2 linked regions of the Thermobifida alba genome follow. The protein of the gene in region 1 interacts with the protein of each later gene in a pairwise test. Links are inferred from orthologs where the notes say so. Each region holds a gene or a part of one and is shown on either strand. Other genes may lie near its edges. The genes, in order: ndk and FOF52_RS03725.

What was found.
Region 2: the proteins of ndk (region 1) and FOF52_RS03725 interact in binary tests that used the Escherichia coli proteins (3 or more experiments, as listed by UniProt). The link is inferred for Thermobifida alba from one-to-one orthologs.

The regions. Positions count from the first base shown.
Region 1 is NZ_CP051627.1:2,486,552-2,493,680, reverse strand. What follows is about bases 1-2,812. They hold ndk (nucleoside-diphosphate kinase), read left to right. Parts: upstream 1-1,108; coding sequence 1,109-1,516; downstream 1,517-2,812. Other genes in these bases: rodA (rod shape-determining protein RodA), read left to right, coding at 2,354-2,812; FOF52_RS11020 (hypothetical protein), read left to right, coding at 1,990-2,337; FOF52_RS11030 (DUF4233 domain-containing protein), read left to right, coding at 626-964; FOF52_RS11035 (bifunctional folylpolyglutamate synthase/dihydrofolate synthase), read left to right, coding at 1-623. Also shown: more of rodA, read left to right, coding at 2,813-3,532; FOF52_RS11010 (TIGR03960 family B12-binding radical SAM protein), read left to right, coding at 3,772-5,706; FOF52_RS11005 (TIGR03936 family radical SAM-associated protein), read left to right, coding at 6,165-6,956; FOF52_RS11000 (Rne/Rng family ribonuclease), read left to right, coding at 7,071-7,129. UniProt on the Escherichia coli protein: Major role in the synthesis of nucleoside triphosphates other than ATP. The ATP gamma phosphate is transferred to the NDP beta phosphate via a ping-pong mechanism, using a phosphorylated active-site intermediate.
Region 2 is NZ_CP051627.1:804,715-811,922, reverse strand. What follows is about bases 1,936-4,826. They hold FOF52_RS03725 (uracil-DNA glycosylase), read left to right. Parts: upstream 1,936-2,989; coding sequence 2,990-3,664; downstream 3,665-4,826. Other genes in these bases: FOF52_RS03715 (VOC family protein), read right to left, coding at 4,671-4,826; FOF52_RS03720 (pentapeptide repeat-containing protein), read left to right, coding at 3,798-4,622; FOF52_RS03730 (serine/threonine-protein kinase), read left to right, coding at 1,936-2,921. In the rest of the region: FOF52_RS03735 (protein kinase domain-containing protein), read right to left, coding at 1-1,117; more of FOF52_RS03730, read left to right, coding at 1,293-1,935; more of FOF52_RS03715, read right to left, coding at 4,827-5,033; FOF52_RS03710 (NACHT domain-containing protein), read left to right, coding at 5,160-7,208. UniProt on the Escherichia coli protein: Excises uracil residues from the DNA which can arise as a result of misincorporation of dUMP residues by DNA polymerase or due to deamination of cytosine.

The sequences.
Region 1 (7,129 bases):
TCGGCGGCCAGCAGGTCGCGGTGAAGGGACTGCGCGCGGGGTACGACGGGATCTTCCTCCCGCTGTTCGGCGTCCACCAGGCGTCCAACGCGGCCGTGGCGGTGGCCGCGGTCGAGGCGTTCGCCGCCCCCACCGAGGGTGAGGAGGGGCTCGACCCCGAGCTGGTGCGTGCCGCCCTGGCCACGGCCACCTCGCCCGGACGGCTGGAGATCGTGCGGACCAGCCCCACCGTCCTCGTCGACGCCGCGCACAACCCGGCGGGCATGGCCGCGACGGCCGAGGCGGTGCGCGAGGCCTTCTCCTTCGACCGGCTGGTCGGGGTGGTGGCGGTCCTGGCGGACAAGGACGCCGAGGGGATCCTGGAGCCGCTGGAGCCGCTGCTCGACGAGATCGTGGTCACCGCCAACTCCTCGCCGCGCGCGCTGCCGCCGGAGCAGCTCCACCGCGTCGCCGAGGACGTCTTCGGCGACGACCGCGTCCACCTGGCGGCCCGTCTCGACGACGCCATCGAGGCGGCCGTCACCCTGGCCGAGCGGGACACCGAGTTCGGCGGCGCCGGGGTGCTGGTGACCGGCTCGGTGGTCACCGCGGGGGACGCCACCCACCTGATGAAGAAGGAGTGACCGTGCGGACCGTCTGCGCCGTTGTCCTGGCCTTCGAGGCGGTGGTGCTGGGACTGGCCGTCCCCGTCGCCATCCAGCTCGGCGGACACTCGCCCGCCCTGGCCGGAGCAGTCTGGGGCGGTCTCGCCCTGGCTGCGCTGGTCCTGGCCGCGTTGCAGCGCTTCACCTGGGGCTTCTACGCCGCGTGCGTGTTGCAGGCGGCGTTCCTGGCCAGCGGCCTGGTGGTGCCGGGCCTCGCCTACCTGGGCATCGTCTTCGTCGGCCTGTGGATCGCCGGGGTGGTCCTGGGACGGCGCGTCGAGGCGATGCGCGGCGCGTCGCAGGACGCGGGCGGAGCCTGACCCGGCTGCTGCCGCCCGGAACGCGCGGGACGCGACCGCCGAACCGGTAGGGTACCCACCACCGGGGCGGAACGCCGCACGGAAGCGGCGGGCCCGGCCGGTGGCACCGTGCACAGTGAACGACCCGTCGAGGAGAGAAGAACCGTGGAGCGCACCCTTGTCCTGATCAAGCCCGACGGCGTGCGTCGCAACATCGTCGGCGACGTCATCTCCCGCATCGAGCGCAAGGGACTCAAGATCATCGCGCTTGAGCTGCGCACCCTGGACGAGGAGACCGCCAGGAGCCACTACGAGGAGCACACCGACAAGCCGTTCTTCTCCTCGCTGGTCGAGTTCATCACCGGCGGTCCGCTGGTCGCCATGGTGGTGGAGGGCAACCGCGCGGTCGAGGCGTTCCGCTCCCTGGCTGGCGCGACCGACCCGGTCCTGGCCGCCCCCGGCACCATCCGCGGTGACTACGGCCTGGACGTCCAGGCCAACATCGTGCACGGTTCGGACTCCACCTACTCGGCCGAGCGCGAGATCAAACTGTTCTTCCCCGACCTGGCCTGAGTTCGGCGGCCCCCGGACACCGGCACAGCGCATCCGCACCGCGGCCGGACGGAACCATCCGTCCGGCCGCGGTGCTGTCTGCGGCACGTTGCGACAAACCGGCGCGTTTGTGTAACTACGTGACTTCGGAGAGTTACGCTAGGGGGTGGCGGGTCACGGAGCGCTCCGCGGCGCCCGTGGCCGCGCCGCGTCCGCCCGACGAGCCGTAGCCCGTCCGACACCGCTGAGGATGCCCATGACCACCACACCCGTCGGCCCCGGCCGTGACACGGCGGCCGGACCGGGAACCGCGGACGCCTCCGCCTCCCCGCGCGGGCGGGCGGGGGGCGCGCTCCCGGCGGTGGTCAGCGGCGCCTCTGCCGTCCCGTCCGGCCCCGCACCGGGGCCGCGGCCCGTCCGGCGGCGCACGCTCCCCCCGCCGGCGGATCCGCCGCGACCGGCGCCGCGGCGCGGTCGGAAGGGGAGGGGAACCGATGGGTGATCCGGTGCGGGCCCGCGGGCACTGGCCCGTGCTCGCAGCCCAGGCGCTGGTGGTGTGCCTGCTGGCGCTCCTCGTGGGCCGGCTGTGGTACCTCCAGGTGCCGATGGGGGAGCACTACCGGGCGCTGGCCGAGAACAACCACGTCCACGTGGTCGCCCCCGCCGTCCAGGGGCGGTTCCTGGACACCGCCGACTGCCCGCCGGCGCGCCACGGGCCCCCGGCCGGGGCCGGGGGCGGGTGCGCCGGGGGACGCATGCGGCCGGCCGACGGCGCCGCACCCCGCTTCGCCGGACCTTTCGAGGACCAGCCGGACGGAGCGGTCCGTCCGGTCGACGAGTGATCCGGAAAGGCGCCGCATGTCGCTCCGTTTCGACCAGTCCGTGCGACTGCCCGCTCCGCTGTCGCGCCTCGTCCGGCTCACCGCCCGGGTCGTGCCCCGCCGCCTCGACTGGGTGCTGCTGGCAGCGGTGCTGACCCTCGGCGTGCTGGGCGCCCTGATGGTGTGGTCGGCCACCCTCCAGCCGGGCGGGCCGCCGGGGCCCACCGGGCACGCCTGGCGGCATCTGGGACACCTCCTGCTGGCCCTGCCGCTCTGCCTCGCCGTCGCCGCGGTGGACCACCGGAGGGTGCGCGCCTACGCCCCGGTGCTCCTCGTGGCCGTGACCGTCGCGCTGCTGCTGGTGCTCGGCCCGCTGGGGGAGGTCGTCAACGGCTCCCGGGCCTGGATCGCCGTCGGCGGCCTCCAGGCCCAGCCCGCCGAGACCGCCAAGATCGCGCTGATCCTGACCGTCGCCGCGGTGCTGGGCGGACCCCCCGACCGGACACGCGCCCCCGCCGCCCGGGAGGTGCTGCTCAGCCTGGGAGTCCTGGCGGTGCCGACGGGGCTGGTCCTGCTGCAACCGGACCTGGGCAGCGCGCTGGTGCTGGGCGTGATCCATCTGGCCATGCTCGCCCTCTCCGGTGCCTCGCCGCGCTGGCCGCTGGGCCTGCTCGGCTGCGGCGCACTGGGGGCGCTCGCGGTGTGGTGGCTCGGCCTGCTCAAGGACTACCAAGTGGCGCGGCTCGTCTCGTTCCTCGACCCGGGCGCCGATCCGCTGGGGGCGGGGTACAACGTCAACCAGGCGCTCATCGCGGTCGGCTCGGGAGGGCTGGGCGGGGCCGGACTGTTCCAGGGCTGGCAGACCAGCGGCAAGCTCGTGCCCGAGCAGCACACCGACTTCATCTTCAGTGTCGTGGCCGAGGAGCTCGGCTTCGCCGGGGGGTGCGCGGTCATCGTGCTGCTGGGCGTGGTGCTGCTGCGCGTCCTGCGCACCGCCGCCCGCTGCGACCAGCCCTACGGCCGCCTGGTCTGCGTCGGGGTGGCGGCCTGGTTCTGCTTCCAGGTGTTCGTCAACATCGGCATGACCCTGGGGCTCAGCCCGGTCACCGGACTGCCGCTGCCGTTCGTCTCCTACGGGGGCAGCGCGGCCGTCGCCAACCTCACCGCGGTCGGCCTGGTCCTGGGGGTGCACGCGCGCACCGGGGAGGCACGGTGACCGCGGACCGGCGGAGGAGAGGGCTCGCCCCCGGCGGGCCGGGACGGGCCGCGGCGGAGCACAGCGCGAGTCCCGCGGCCGCCGGCGGTCCCGACGGCGCCGCCCGCCCGGTCGACCCCGGGGACACCGGGGCCGCTCCCGCGATTCACCGCATTGCCCCGAGGGCGCCTATCCTGGCAGGAACAGGCGCCGTCTCCTGTCCGTCGCCGAGCGACCGCGAACGTGAGGCCCTTTTTCCGATGACTGTCGAATCCGTCTTCCCGCAGTTGGAAGCGCTGCTGCCGCACGTGCAGAAGCCGATCCAGTACGTGGGGGGTGAGCTGAACTCCGTCGTCAAGGAGTGGGACGACACCGAGGTGCGGTGGGCGCTGATGTACCCCGACGCCTACGAGGTGGGTGTCCCCAACCAGGGCGTCCAGATCCTCTACGAGATCCTCAACGAGCGCGAGGGAGTGCTCGCCGAACGCGCCTACGCGGTCTGGCCCGACCTGGAGAAGCTCATGCGCGAGCACGGGGTGCCGCACTTCACCGTGGACGCGCACCGCCCCCTGGCCGCCTTCGACCTGCTGGGCGTCAGCTTCGCCAGCGAGATGGGCTACACCAACCTGCTCACCGCGCTGGACCTGGCGGGCATCCCGCTGCACGCGGCAGACCGCGCCGACGAGCACCCGATCGTGCTGGCCGGCGGACACGCCGCGTTCAACCCCGAGCCCATCGCCGACTTCCTCGACGCCGTCGTCCTCGGCGACGGCGAGGAGATCGCGCTGGCGATCACCGAGATCGTCCGCGAGTTCCGCCGGGAGGGCTCCCCGGGCGGACGCGACGCGCTGCTGGCCCGTCTGGCCGCCACCGGCGGGGTGTACGTGCCCAAGTTCTACGACGTCACCTACCTGCCCGACGGCCGCATCGAGCGGTACACGCCCAACCGGGAGGGGGTGCCGTGGCGGGTGCACAAGCACACCGTCATGGACCTCGACCGGTGGCCCTACCCCAAGAACCCGATCGTCCCGATCGCCGAGTCCGTCCACGAGCGCTACAGCGTGGAGATCTTCCGCGGCTGCACCCGCGGCTGCCGCTTCTGCCAGGCCGGGATGATCACCCGTCCGGTGCGCGAGCGCAGCGAGCAGGCCGTCGCCCGGATGGTCGACCAGGGGGTGCGCTCCTCGGGGTTCCAGGAGGTCGGCCTGCTGTCGCTGTCCAGCGCCGACCACAGCCAGATCGGCGACATCACCAGGAACCTCGCCGACCGCTACGAGGGCACCCACACCGGCCTGTCCCTGCCCTCCACCCGGGTGGACGCCTTCAACATCGACCTGGCCAACGAGCTCACCCGCAACGGCCGCCGCTCCGGGCTCACCTTCGCGCCCGAGGGCGGCAGCGAGCGGATGCGCCGGGTCATCAACAAGATGGTCACCGAGGCCGACCTGATCCGCACCGTCACCGCCGCCTACGCCGCGGGCTGGCGACAGGTCAAGCTGTACTTCATGTGCGGGCTGCCCACCGAGGAGGACGCCGACGTCCTGGCCATCGCCGACCTGGCCCGCGAGGTCATCAGGGCCGGACGCGAGGTCACCGGACGCCGGGACATCCGCTGCACGGTGTCCATCGGCGGTTTCGTGCCCAAGCCGCACACCCCCTTCCAGTGGGCGGGACAGGCCCCGCACGAGGTCGTCGACGCCCGGCTGCGCAAGCTGCGGGACGCGCTCCGCTCCGACCGGGAGTACGGCAGGTCGATCGGCCTGCGCTACCACGAGGGGAAGCCCTCCATCATCGAGGGGCTGCTCTCCCGCGGCGACCGCCGACTGGGCCGGGTCGTGGAACGGGTGTGGCGCGAGGGGGGCCGCTTCGACGGCTGGAGCGAGCACTTCTCCTACGAGCGCTGGATGGACGCCGCCGAGGCGGTGCTGGCCGACGAGCCGGTGGACGTGGACTGGTACACGGTGCGCGAGCGCGACGCCGACGAGGTACTGCCCTGGGACCACCTGGACGCGGGGCTGGACCGGGAGTGGCTCTGGCAGGACTGGCAGGACGCCCTGCACGGCGAGGAGGCCGTGGAGGTCGACGACTGCCGGTGGAGCCCTTGCTACGACTGCGGCGTCTGCCCGAGCATGGGGACCCAGATCCAGACCCACGACACCGCGGGGCGCCGACTGCTGCCGCTGAGCGTGGTGTGAGAGGCGGGGCTGCGCGGGAAGTGCCCCGGGAGACGGGGTACGGCCCGGCACCCCGCTCGCGCCGGGCCGTACACGTACTTGGACGTACCGGGGGCGGGATCGGTTGGCAGCGGACCGGGACTTTTTCCCGGGGCCCCACGCCTTCGCCCCGGCGGCGGACGGGCCCGGGGCGCGCCGTCGCCGGACCGCCCGTCCCAAAAGGTGCGCTTTTCAACTCCGGTCGCAGTGGGAAGAGCATTGACTGTGGCGGAACACACGCTCGCCGCGAGGGGTTGTACCTCGATGAGGGCGGTGGCGCGGAGTCGCCGACACGCCCCGTAGGCTGAAAAGAAGACGAACCTCTCCCGAGGGGACACGGTCCTGCCGTGCCGGCCCGCGGGAGTCCGAGGAAAGGAGCAGAGCTGCCCCCCGCACTTGAGGGCGCCGATTCGCTCTCCACCGGTCACCAGGCCCAACGGATGCGCGTGCGGTACGCCAAACGCCACCGGATGAGATTCGCGAGCCATCGCGACATCGCCCGCGTACTGGAACGTGCGCTGCGCCGGGCCCAGGTACCCGTGGCCTTCTCAGCGGGGTTCTCGCCTCATCCCAAGATCTCCTACACGGGCGCGGCCCCCACGGGAGTGGCGAGTGAGGCGGAGTATTGCGAACTCACTCTGGCCGAGCCGATGGACCCCGAACGGTTGCGCGAGCGACTCGACGAGGCGATGCCCGAAGGCATCGACATCCTCACGGTGGCCCCGGCAGCGGCGGGCGGTCTGGCAGACCGCCTGGAGGCGTCGGAGTGGCGAATCGAACTTCCGGGCGTCGACCCCGACGACGCCGCGGCAGCCGTGGCCGCGTTCCTCGCGGCCGAGCGGATCGAGGTGGAGAGGCTCACCAAGAAGGGACGCCGCCGCTTCGACGCCCGCTCACCCGTCTTCCTGCTGGACGTCGACAGGCGCGCCGCAACGGAACAACAAGAGACATATGCCATACTTCGCTTGATCGTGCGGCACACCACTCCTGTCGTACGACCCGACGACGTGGTGACCGGCCTCCGTCAGATCGCCGACCTCGCCCCGCCGTCATCGACGAAGATGACCAGGCTGGCGCAGGGGCCGCTCGACGAGGACTCCGGAACCATCGCGGACCCGCTCGCCGCGGACAACGCGGCCTCGGAGTCAGGCGCCACCGTCGTCAGCGCACACGCCGGATCCGCCTCGGCGCGGTCCGGATCGGGGAACGTGAGCGCACCTCAGGGACTTTGACCGGCGTCGCGGTCGCGACGCCGGCGCGGATTATTGACAACGACAGTTCTTGCGCGCCGCGGCCGGGCACCACGTGCGGGGCCGCGCCCGAGAACTTGACGGGAGACCGCCCGGATGCTCGAAAACGAGCCCAACAACGGTGCAGACGGCACCGAGGGGACAACTGAAACAGA
Region 2 (7,208 bases), 1.7 Mb from region 1 along the record:
GCGGGACGGCGGGCTCCTGCGGGGTGGCGGGTCCCCCCTGCTGCGGCACGGAGGGGCGGGGCGCGCCGGCCCCCTCGGCGGCCGCGGGGCCGCCCGGGGCGGGGTGGTCCGGTCCGCTCTGCGGCGGCGGACCGCTCACCCGGGGGCCGCTCGGGGGCGGCGCCGCGGGACCGGGCGGCGCGGCCGGCGTGGGCCGCGGCAGGCCCGGCTCGGTCACCGGGGCGCTCCACGGCGCCGAGGTGCTGACCGAGCGGACCGTCCTGATCCAGTCGAGCGCCGTGGGTCGGGCGTCCGGGTCGGCGGCGAACATCGCGGCGACCCGCTCCCGCTGGTCGGGGCCTGCCGCGGCCATGACCGGCAGGTTCACGAAGGCGTCGCGCAGCTGTTCGGGGGAGGGCGGCGGCTCCTCGCCCGACAGCACGAAGTAGGCGACGGCGCCGAAGGCGTAGCGGTCGCCGGCCGGGGAGTACTCGCCGTTGAAGATCTCGGGGGCGGCGTAGCCGGGGGTGAACCACGGCCGCGAGGTCAGGTGCCGGGCGGCGATGCGGCTCAGTCCGAAGTCCACCAGGACGGCCTGGCCGTCCTCGTTGACCATGATGTTGCCGGGGGACAGGTCGCCGTGCACCACCGGGCGTTTGGAGGGGGTGGCCCGGCCGGAGTGCAGCACGTCGAGGACCTCGGCGACCTGCTCCAGGTAGCCCAGCGCCGTCCGCTGCCCCCGCAGGCCCTCCACGGCGTGCTCGGCCCGCCAGTCGCGCAGGTCCACGCCCTCGACGTGGTTCATCACCAGGTACAGGGCCCGGCCGGTGGCCTCGGCGGCTGTGCCCGCGCGGTGCTCGGGGGCGCCCTCGAAGTGCTCGCGCACCCCGACCACGCCCAGCCGGGTGATGAACCGCAGCAGTTCGGCCTGCTCGCTCCAGCGCCTGCTGAGTTCGGCGAACTGCTCGGGGGAGGCGGCCGCGTCCGCGTCGAGGACCTTGACGACCACCGGCTCGGTCTGGCCCGCCAGAGTCACCTCGGCGAGGTAGAGGGTGGCCTCACCGCCCCGTCCCACCGACCGCACCAGACGGTACTTGTCCGGTTGGGAGTCCGGGCCGACGTACAACGTAGAACTCACTGGTCTGCTTCACTTTCCGGTTCGGGGGTTCGGCTGGACGGTGGAAAGCGCGAGGAGAAACGATAGCCCCTCGCGGTCACGGCGGGGGAGCCCTTCACCCCTCTGTGATCCGGATGTCCGGCGGCCGGGTTCGGCTGGATAGGTTGGCCTCGGGAGGCTCCCGCTGGAGGACGACGTGGCACAGCGTGTACTGGACGGCCGCTACCGCCTGGTCGAACGACTGGGTTCCGGAGGCATGGGGGAGGTCTGGCGTGGTCACGACGAGCGGCTGGACCGCCCCGTGGCGGTCAAGCTGGTTCACCCCGAGGCGATCTCGGACGACGGGACGGTAGCACGGTTCCGCCGGGAGGCCCGGGTGACCGCGCGGCTGGCCGGGCACCCCAACATCGTCATCCTCTACGACTACGGCGCCGACGGGCAGACCGTCTACGCGGTCATGGAACTGGTCGCGGGCCGCCCCCTCAACGTGCTGCTGCGGGAGCGGGGGCGGCTGCCGGTCGCGCTGGCCGCGCGCTGGGGCGCCCAGGTGTGCGCGGGCCTGGCCGCCGCGCACGCGGCGGGGGTGGTGCACCGCGACGTCAAACCCGGCAACCTCATGGTCGTGGACGCCGCCGCGGCCGACGGCGGCACGGTGAAGGTGCTGGACTTCGGCATCGCCGGGTTCCACGAGGCCGCGTTGCAGAGCCGTCGGCTGACCCGCACCGGCGACCTGTTCGGCACGCCGCTGTACATGTCCCCCGAGCAGATCCAGATGCTGTCCGTGGGGGCGGCCAGCGACCTGTACTCCTTCGGCGCGGTGCTGTTCCAGATGCTGACCGGGCGGCCCCCGTTCCAGGCCCCCGACCCGATGCCGGTGCTGCGCATGCACCTGACCGAGCCCCCGCCCGACCTCGCCGGGCTGCGTCCGGACGTGCCCGCGGACCTCGCCGAACTGGTGGCCGCGCTGCTGGCCAAGGACCCCGCCGAGCGGCCGGAGAGCGCCCTGTGGGTCCGCGACCGGCTGCTGTCGCTGCGCCTGGACGGCTCCGGCGCCCGGTCCGCGCCGACGGTCCCGCCGACCGCTCCCCCGCCGCCGGCGGCGGGCGCCGCCCCGGCTCCGACGGTCGCTCCGGAGCGGCGGCGGTCCCTGGAGCGGTCGCTGGAGGAGGCCGAACGCCTCGCCGACGGCGGTGCGGCGGCCGAGGCGGCGCGGCTGCTGGGCGGTCTGCTGGGCGAACTGGCCGAGGTCTACGGCGCCGACCATCCCGAGACGCTGCGGGCCCGCCGCCGCCACGCCCAGCTCACCGGCAAGGCCGGCGAGTACGCGCGGGCCGCGGAACTGCTGGGCGCCCTCGTCGCCGACCTGGACCGCCACTACGGCCGCGGCCACCCGGAGACGCAGACCGCCCGCCACTACCTGGCCGTCAACACCGGCCGGGCGGGGCGGCGCGCCGAGGCCGCAGCCCTGCGCCGGGAACTGCTGGACGACCTGGTGGCCGCGTACGGGCCGGACGCCACGCGGGTGCTCGACAACCGGCTGTTCCTCGCCGTGGACGTCGGCGAGTCGGGCCAGTACGCGCGGGCGGCGGAGCTGCTGGGCGCCCTCGTCTCCGACCTGGAGCGGCTGCTGGGCGCGGACGCCTCCCGCACCCTGGAGGCCCGCCACTACCTGGCCGCCTACACCGGGCTGGCGGGCGATCCGGCCGGGGCGGTGCGGCTGTACCGGGCGCTGCTCGACGACCACGTGCGCCGCCACGGCCCGGACCACCCGGCGACGGCGCGGACCCGGCAGCGGCTGTCCCGCTGGCTGCGTCCGGGGCACTGAGCCGCACTCCGGGACCGGGAGGCGCGAATCCGCCGCCGCTGTCGTCGGCCGCCGCTAGGGTGCCAACCATGTCGAGACCGTTGCACGAGATCATGGACAGCGGCTGGGCCGAGGCGCTGGCGCCGGTGGCCGACCGCATCGCGCAGATGGGCGACTTCCTGCGGCAGGAGGTGGCCGAGGGCCGCACCTACCTGCCCGCCGGGGAGAACGTGCTGCGCGCCTTCCGGCAGCCCTTCGAGGAGGTGCGGGTGCTGCTGGTGGGGCAGGACCCCTACCCCACCCCGGGGCACGCCGTGGGGTTGAGCTTCTCGGTGTCGCCGGAGACCCGCCGCCTGCCGGGCAGCCTGCGCAACATCTTCACCGAGTACACCCAGGACCTGGGGTACCCGATGCCGTCCAGCGGGGACCTCACCCCGTGGGCCGAACGCGGGGTGCTGCTGCTCAACAGGGTGCTGACCGTCGCGCCGCGCAAGGCGGGGTCGCACCGCGGCAAGGGCTGGGAGGAGGTCACCGATCAGGCGATCCGCGCGCTGGCCGCCCGCGACAAGCCCCTGGTCGCGATCCTGTGGGGCCGCGACGCCCGCAACCTGCGCCCCCTCATGCCGCACGTGCCGTGCGTGGAGTCCACCCACCCCAGCCCGATGTCGGCGCACAACGGCTTCTTCGGCTCCCGCCCGTTCAGCCGCGCCAACGCCCTGCTGGAGAAGCAGGGCGCCGAACCGATGGACTGGCGCCTGCCGTAACCCCGCGGCCGCCCGGACCGGAATCCTTCCCTTCCCGGCGTCCCGCTCCGGGCGGCGGGCCGCCGGGAGGCAGAATGGGAAGGGCTCCGGGCACGACGTGCCCTCGCCCTTCCCTTCCCGGAGGCTGCCGGTCTTGTCCCAGAAACCTTCCTCCGCCGCCCTGCGCGCCGACTGCTCCCGCTGCTTCGCGCTGTGCTGCGTCGCCCTGCCCTTCGCCGCCTCGGCGGACTTCGCGGTGGACAAGCCCGCGGGCAGGCCGTGCCACCACCTCCTCGGCGACTTCTCCTGCGGCATCCACGCGCGGCTGCGCGAGGAGGGGTTCGCCGGCTGCGCGGTCTTCGACTGCTTCGGCGCGGGGCAGCAGGTCGCCCAGACCACCTTCGGCGGGCGGGACTGGCGGCGCTTCCCCGAGCTCGCCCGGCCCATGTTCGCGGTCTTCCCCGTCATGCGGCACCTGCACGAACTGCTGTGGTACCTGACCGAGGCGGCGGCCCTGCCCCGGGCCCGCCCCGTCCACGGCGCGCTGCGCCGCCGCCGAGACGCAGTCGAACAGCTCACCCGCGCCGACGCCGAGACGCTGTCGGCGGTGGACGTGGCGGCCCTGCGCGACGAGGTCAACCCGCTGCTGCTGCGGGCCAGCGAGCTGGCCCGGGCCGCCGCCCCGGGCAGGCGGCAGAACCTGCGGGGAGCCGACCTGGCGGGCGCGGACCTGCGCGGCGCCGACCTGCGGGGCGCCAGTCTGCGGGGGGCGCTGCTCGTCGCGGCCGACCTGAGCGGCGCCGACCTGCGCCTGGCCGACCTGACCGGCGCGGACCTGCGCGGGGCCGACCTGTGCGGGGCCGACCTCGGCGACGCGCTCTTCCTCACCCGGTCCCAGCTCGCCTCGGCCGTCGGCGACACCTCCACCCGGCTGCCCGCCCACCTGGAGCGGCCCCCGCACTGGAGGCCGCGCCGCTGATCCCGCCCCGGGCGCCGCGGGGGTGCGGCCCGCGCCCGCGGCCCCGGATCACCCGGACACCACGCAGAACTCGTTGCCCTCGGGGTCGGCGAGCACCACGCCCCCCTTCCCGTCGGCCCCGCGGAGGTCGGAGACGAAGGTCGCGCCCAGGCCGACCAGCCGCTCCACCTCCCTGTCGCGGTCGGTGCCCGCCCCTGTCAGGTCCAGGTGGACCCGGTTCTTGGCCACCTTGTTCTCCGGCACCCGCTGGAACAGCAGCCGCGGCTGGCCGTCGGGGGTGTCGACGGAGACCTCGGGGTCGCCGGGCCTGCTGCCGGGGGCGATGGCGGCGCCGAGGGCCCCCGCCCAGAACTCGGCCAGGGCGTAGGGGTCGGCGCAGTCGAAGGTGACCGCCCGGATGATCGATCGCATTCCTCTTCTTTCCTCCCGGGTGTGCCGCCGCCGCATGGGCTCGTGCCCACAGCGGAATTTGGGCAACCGTCACGGGAACGTCACAATGGACATCCCTCCCACTCCGTAGCCGGAAGGCGGCCCCCCGTGGCGAAGAAGACCCTCTCCTACGCCGACGCCCTGCGGATCCTCGGCGGCGACGACCCGACCCTACTCGGGTTCGGTGAGGCCGTGGTCACAGGCACTCTCGGCGCGTTGGGGGTTCCCGACGTGCTGGGACTGCAGTCGCAGGTGGTGCGGTACGGGCAGGCCGCGGTCACCGGCATCCGGGAGAAGATCACCGGGGTGAGCCGCTGGGACCGCACCGAACGGGTCGCCGCCGCCGACCTGGTCCTGCGGATCACCGCGCTGTTCGAGGCCCTGGACGAGGCGCTGGACCGGCCCGGCTGCCCGCTGGCCCTGCGCGACCTGCGCATCACCCGGGAGGAGCAGTACGCGCTGTTCGGCGACGTGCTGCGCGCCCCCGAACAGGACGCCCCGACCCTGCCGCCGGCCGCGGACGGCGGCGAGCACGCGCCGCCCTACCGGGCCGCGACCGCCGCCCTGCTCCGGTTCCTGCAGGGCCTGGAGGCGTGGGAGGGGCTCGACGAGGCCGGTCGGGCCCGGGTCGCCGCGGCCCTGGACGAGGTGCCCGCACTGGCCCGCCGCCGCCACGTCGAGTCGTACCGAAAACTCGCCGCCGACGTTCCGGAATTCGGGGTGTGGGCGAACCTGGCCGCGCACGAGGACACCCGCGCACGGGTCGCGGAGGTCCGCGTCGGCCTGACCGAGATCGCCGACCTGCTGGGGCAGCTGACCGCCCCGGGCGCGCGGCGCAGGCTCACCGAACTGGAACGGCTCTACCAGTCGGTGCTGGAGGAGCCGCTGCTCGCCACCGGCGAGGCCCCCGACGGGGTGGTGCTGCCCTTGGTGCGCGACGCCTACGTGGACCTGGGCGGCCGGCTGCGGTTCACCGACGCCGACGCCGCCCCCTCCGCGGACCCGTGGTGGGACGGCGCCGCCCGCCACGACGACCTGCAGCCGCTGCTGGTGTCGCTGCTCACCCAGCGCGAGTGCCACTTCCGGCCGATCGTGCTGCTCGGCCACCCCGGTGCGGGCAAGTCGCAGCTCACCCGGATGCTGGCGGCGCGGCTGCCGTTCGGCGACTTCCTGCCGCTGCGCGTGGAGCTGCGGTCGGTGCCGGCCGACGCGCCGATCCACGCGCAGCTCGACGAGGGGCTCTCCGCGACTCTGCACACCCGCGTGTCCTGGCGGGACCTGGCCGACGCGGCCGAGGGCGCGCTGCCCGTGGTGATCCTCGACGGCTTCGACGAACTGCTCCAGGCCACCGGGGTGCACCGGTCCGACTACCTGGAGCAGGTGCAGCGGTTCCAGGAGCACCAGGCCGCCCTGGGCCGCCCGGTGGCGGTGGTCGTCACCAGCCGCACCGTGGTCGCCGACCGCGTCCGCTTCCCGCCGGGCACGCCGGTGATCCGGTTGGAGCCGTTCACCGACGCCCGGGTCACCCGCATGCTGGCGGTCTGGAACAGGGCCAACGCCGCAGCGCTGGCCGCGCGGGGGCTGCGCCCGCTGCCGGAGGAGACGCTGCTGCGCTACCGGGAGCTGGCCGAGCAGCCGCTGCTGCTGCTCATGCTGCTGGTGTTCGACGCCGACGGCAACCGGCTGCAGCGGGACGCCGCCGCGCTGGGCCGCGCCGAGCTGTACGAGCGGCTGCTGACCGCGTTCGCCGAACGGGAGGTGCGCAAGCACCGCCCCCGGCTGGGCGGGGCGGAGCTGGCGCGGGCTGTGGAGGAGGAGCTGCGCCGCCTGGAGGTGGTGGCCGTGGCCATGTTCGTCCGCCACCAGCAGTGGGTGGGCGCCGAGCAGCTGGAGGCCGACCTGGCGGTGCTGTTCCCCGACGCCGCGGTGGACGCGGGCGAGGCCGGGCTGGGCGGCCGGATCAGCGCCGCCCACCAGGTGCTGGGCCGGTTCTTCTTCGTGCACGAGGCCCGCGCCGTGCAGCAGGGGCAGACCCGCAGCGTCTACGAGTTCCTGCACGCCACCTTCGGGGAGTACCTGGTGGCGCGCACGGTCGTGGGCGAGCTCGCCGACCTGGTCGCCGACCGCGCGCACGCCGCGCGCAGGCGCACCCCCGTC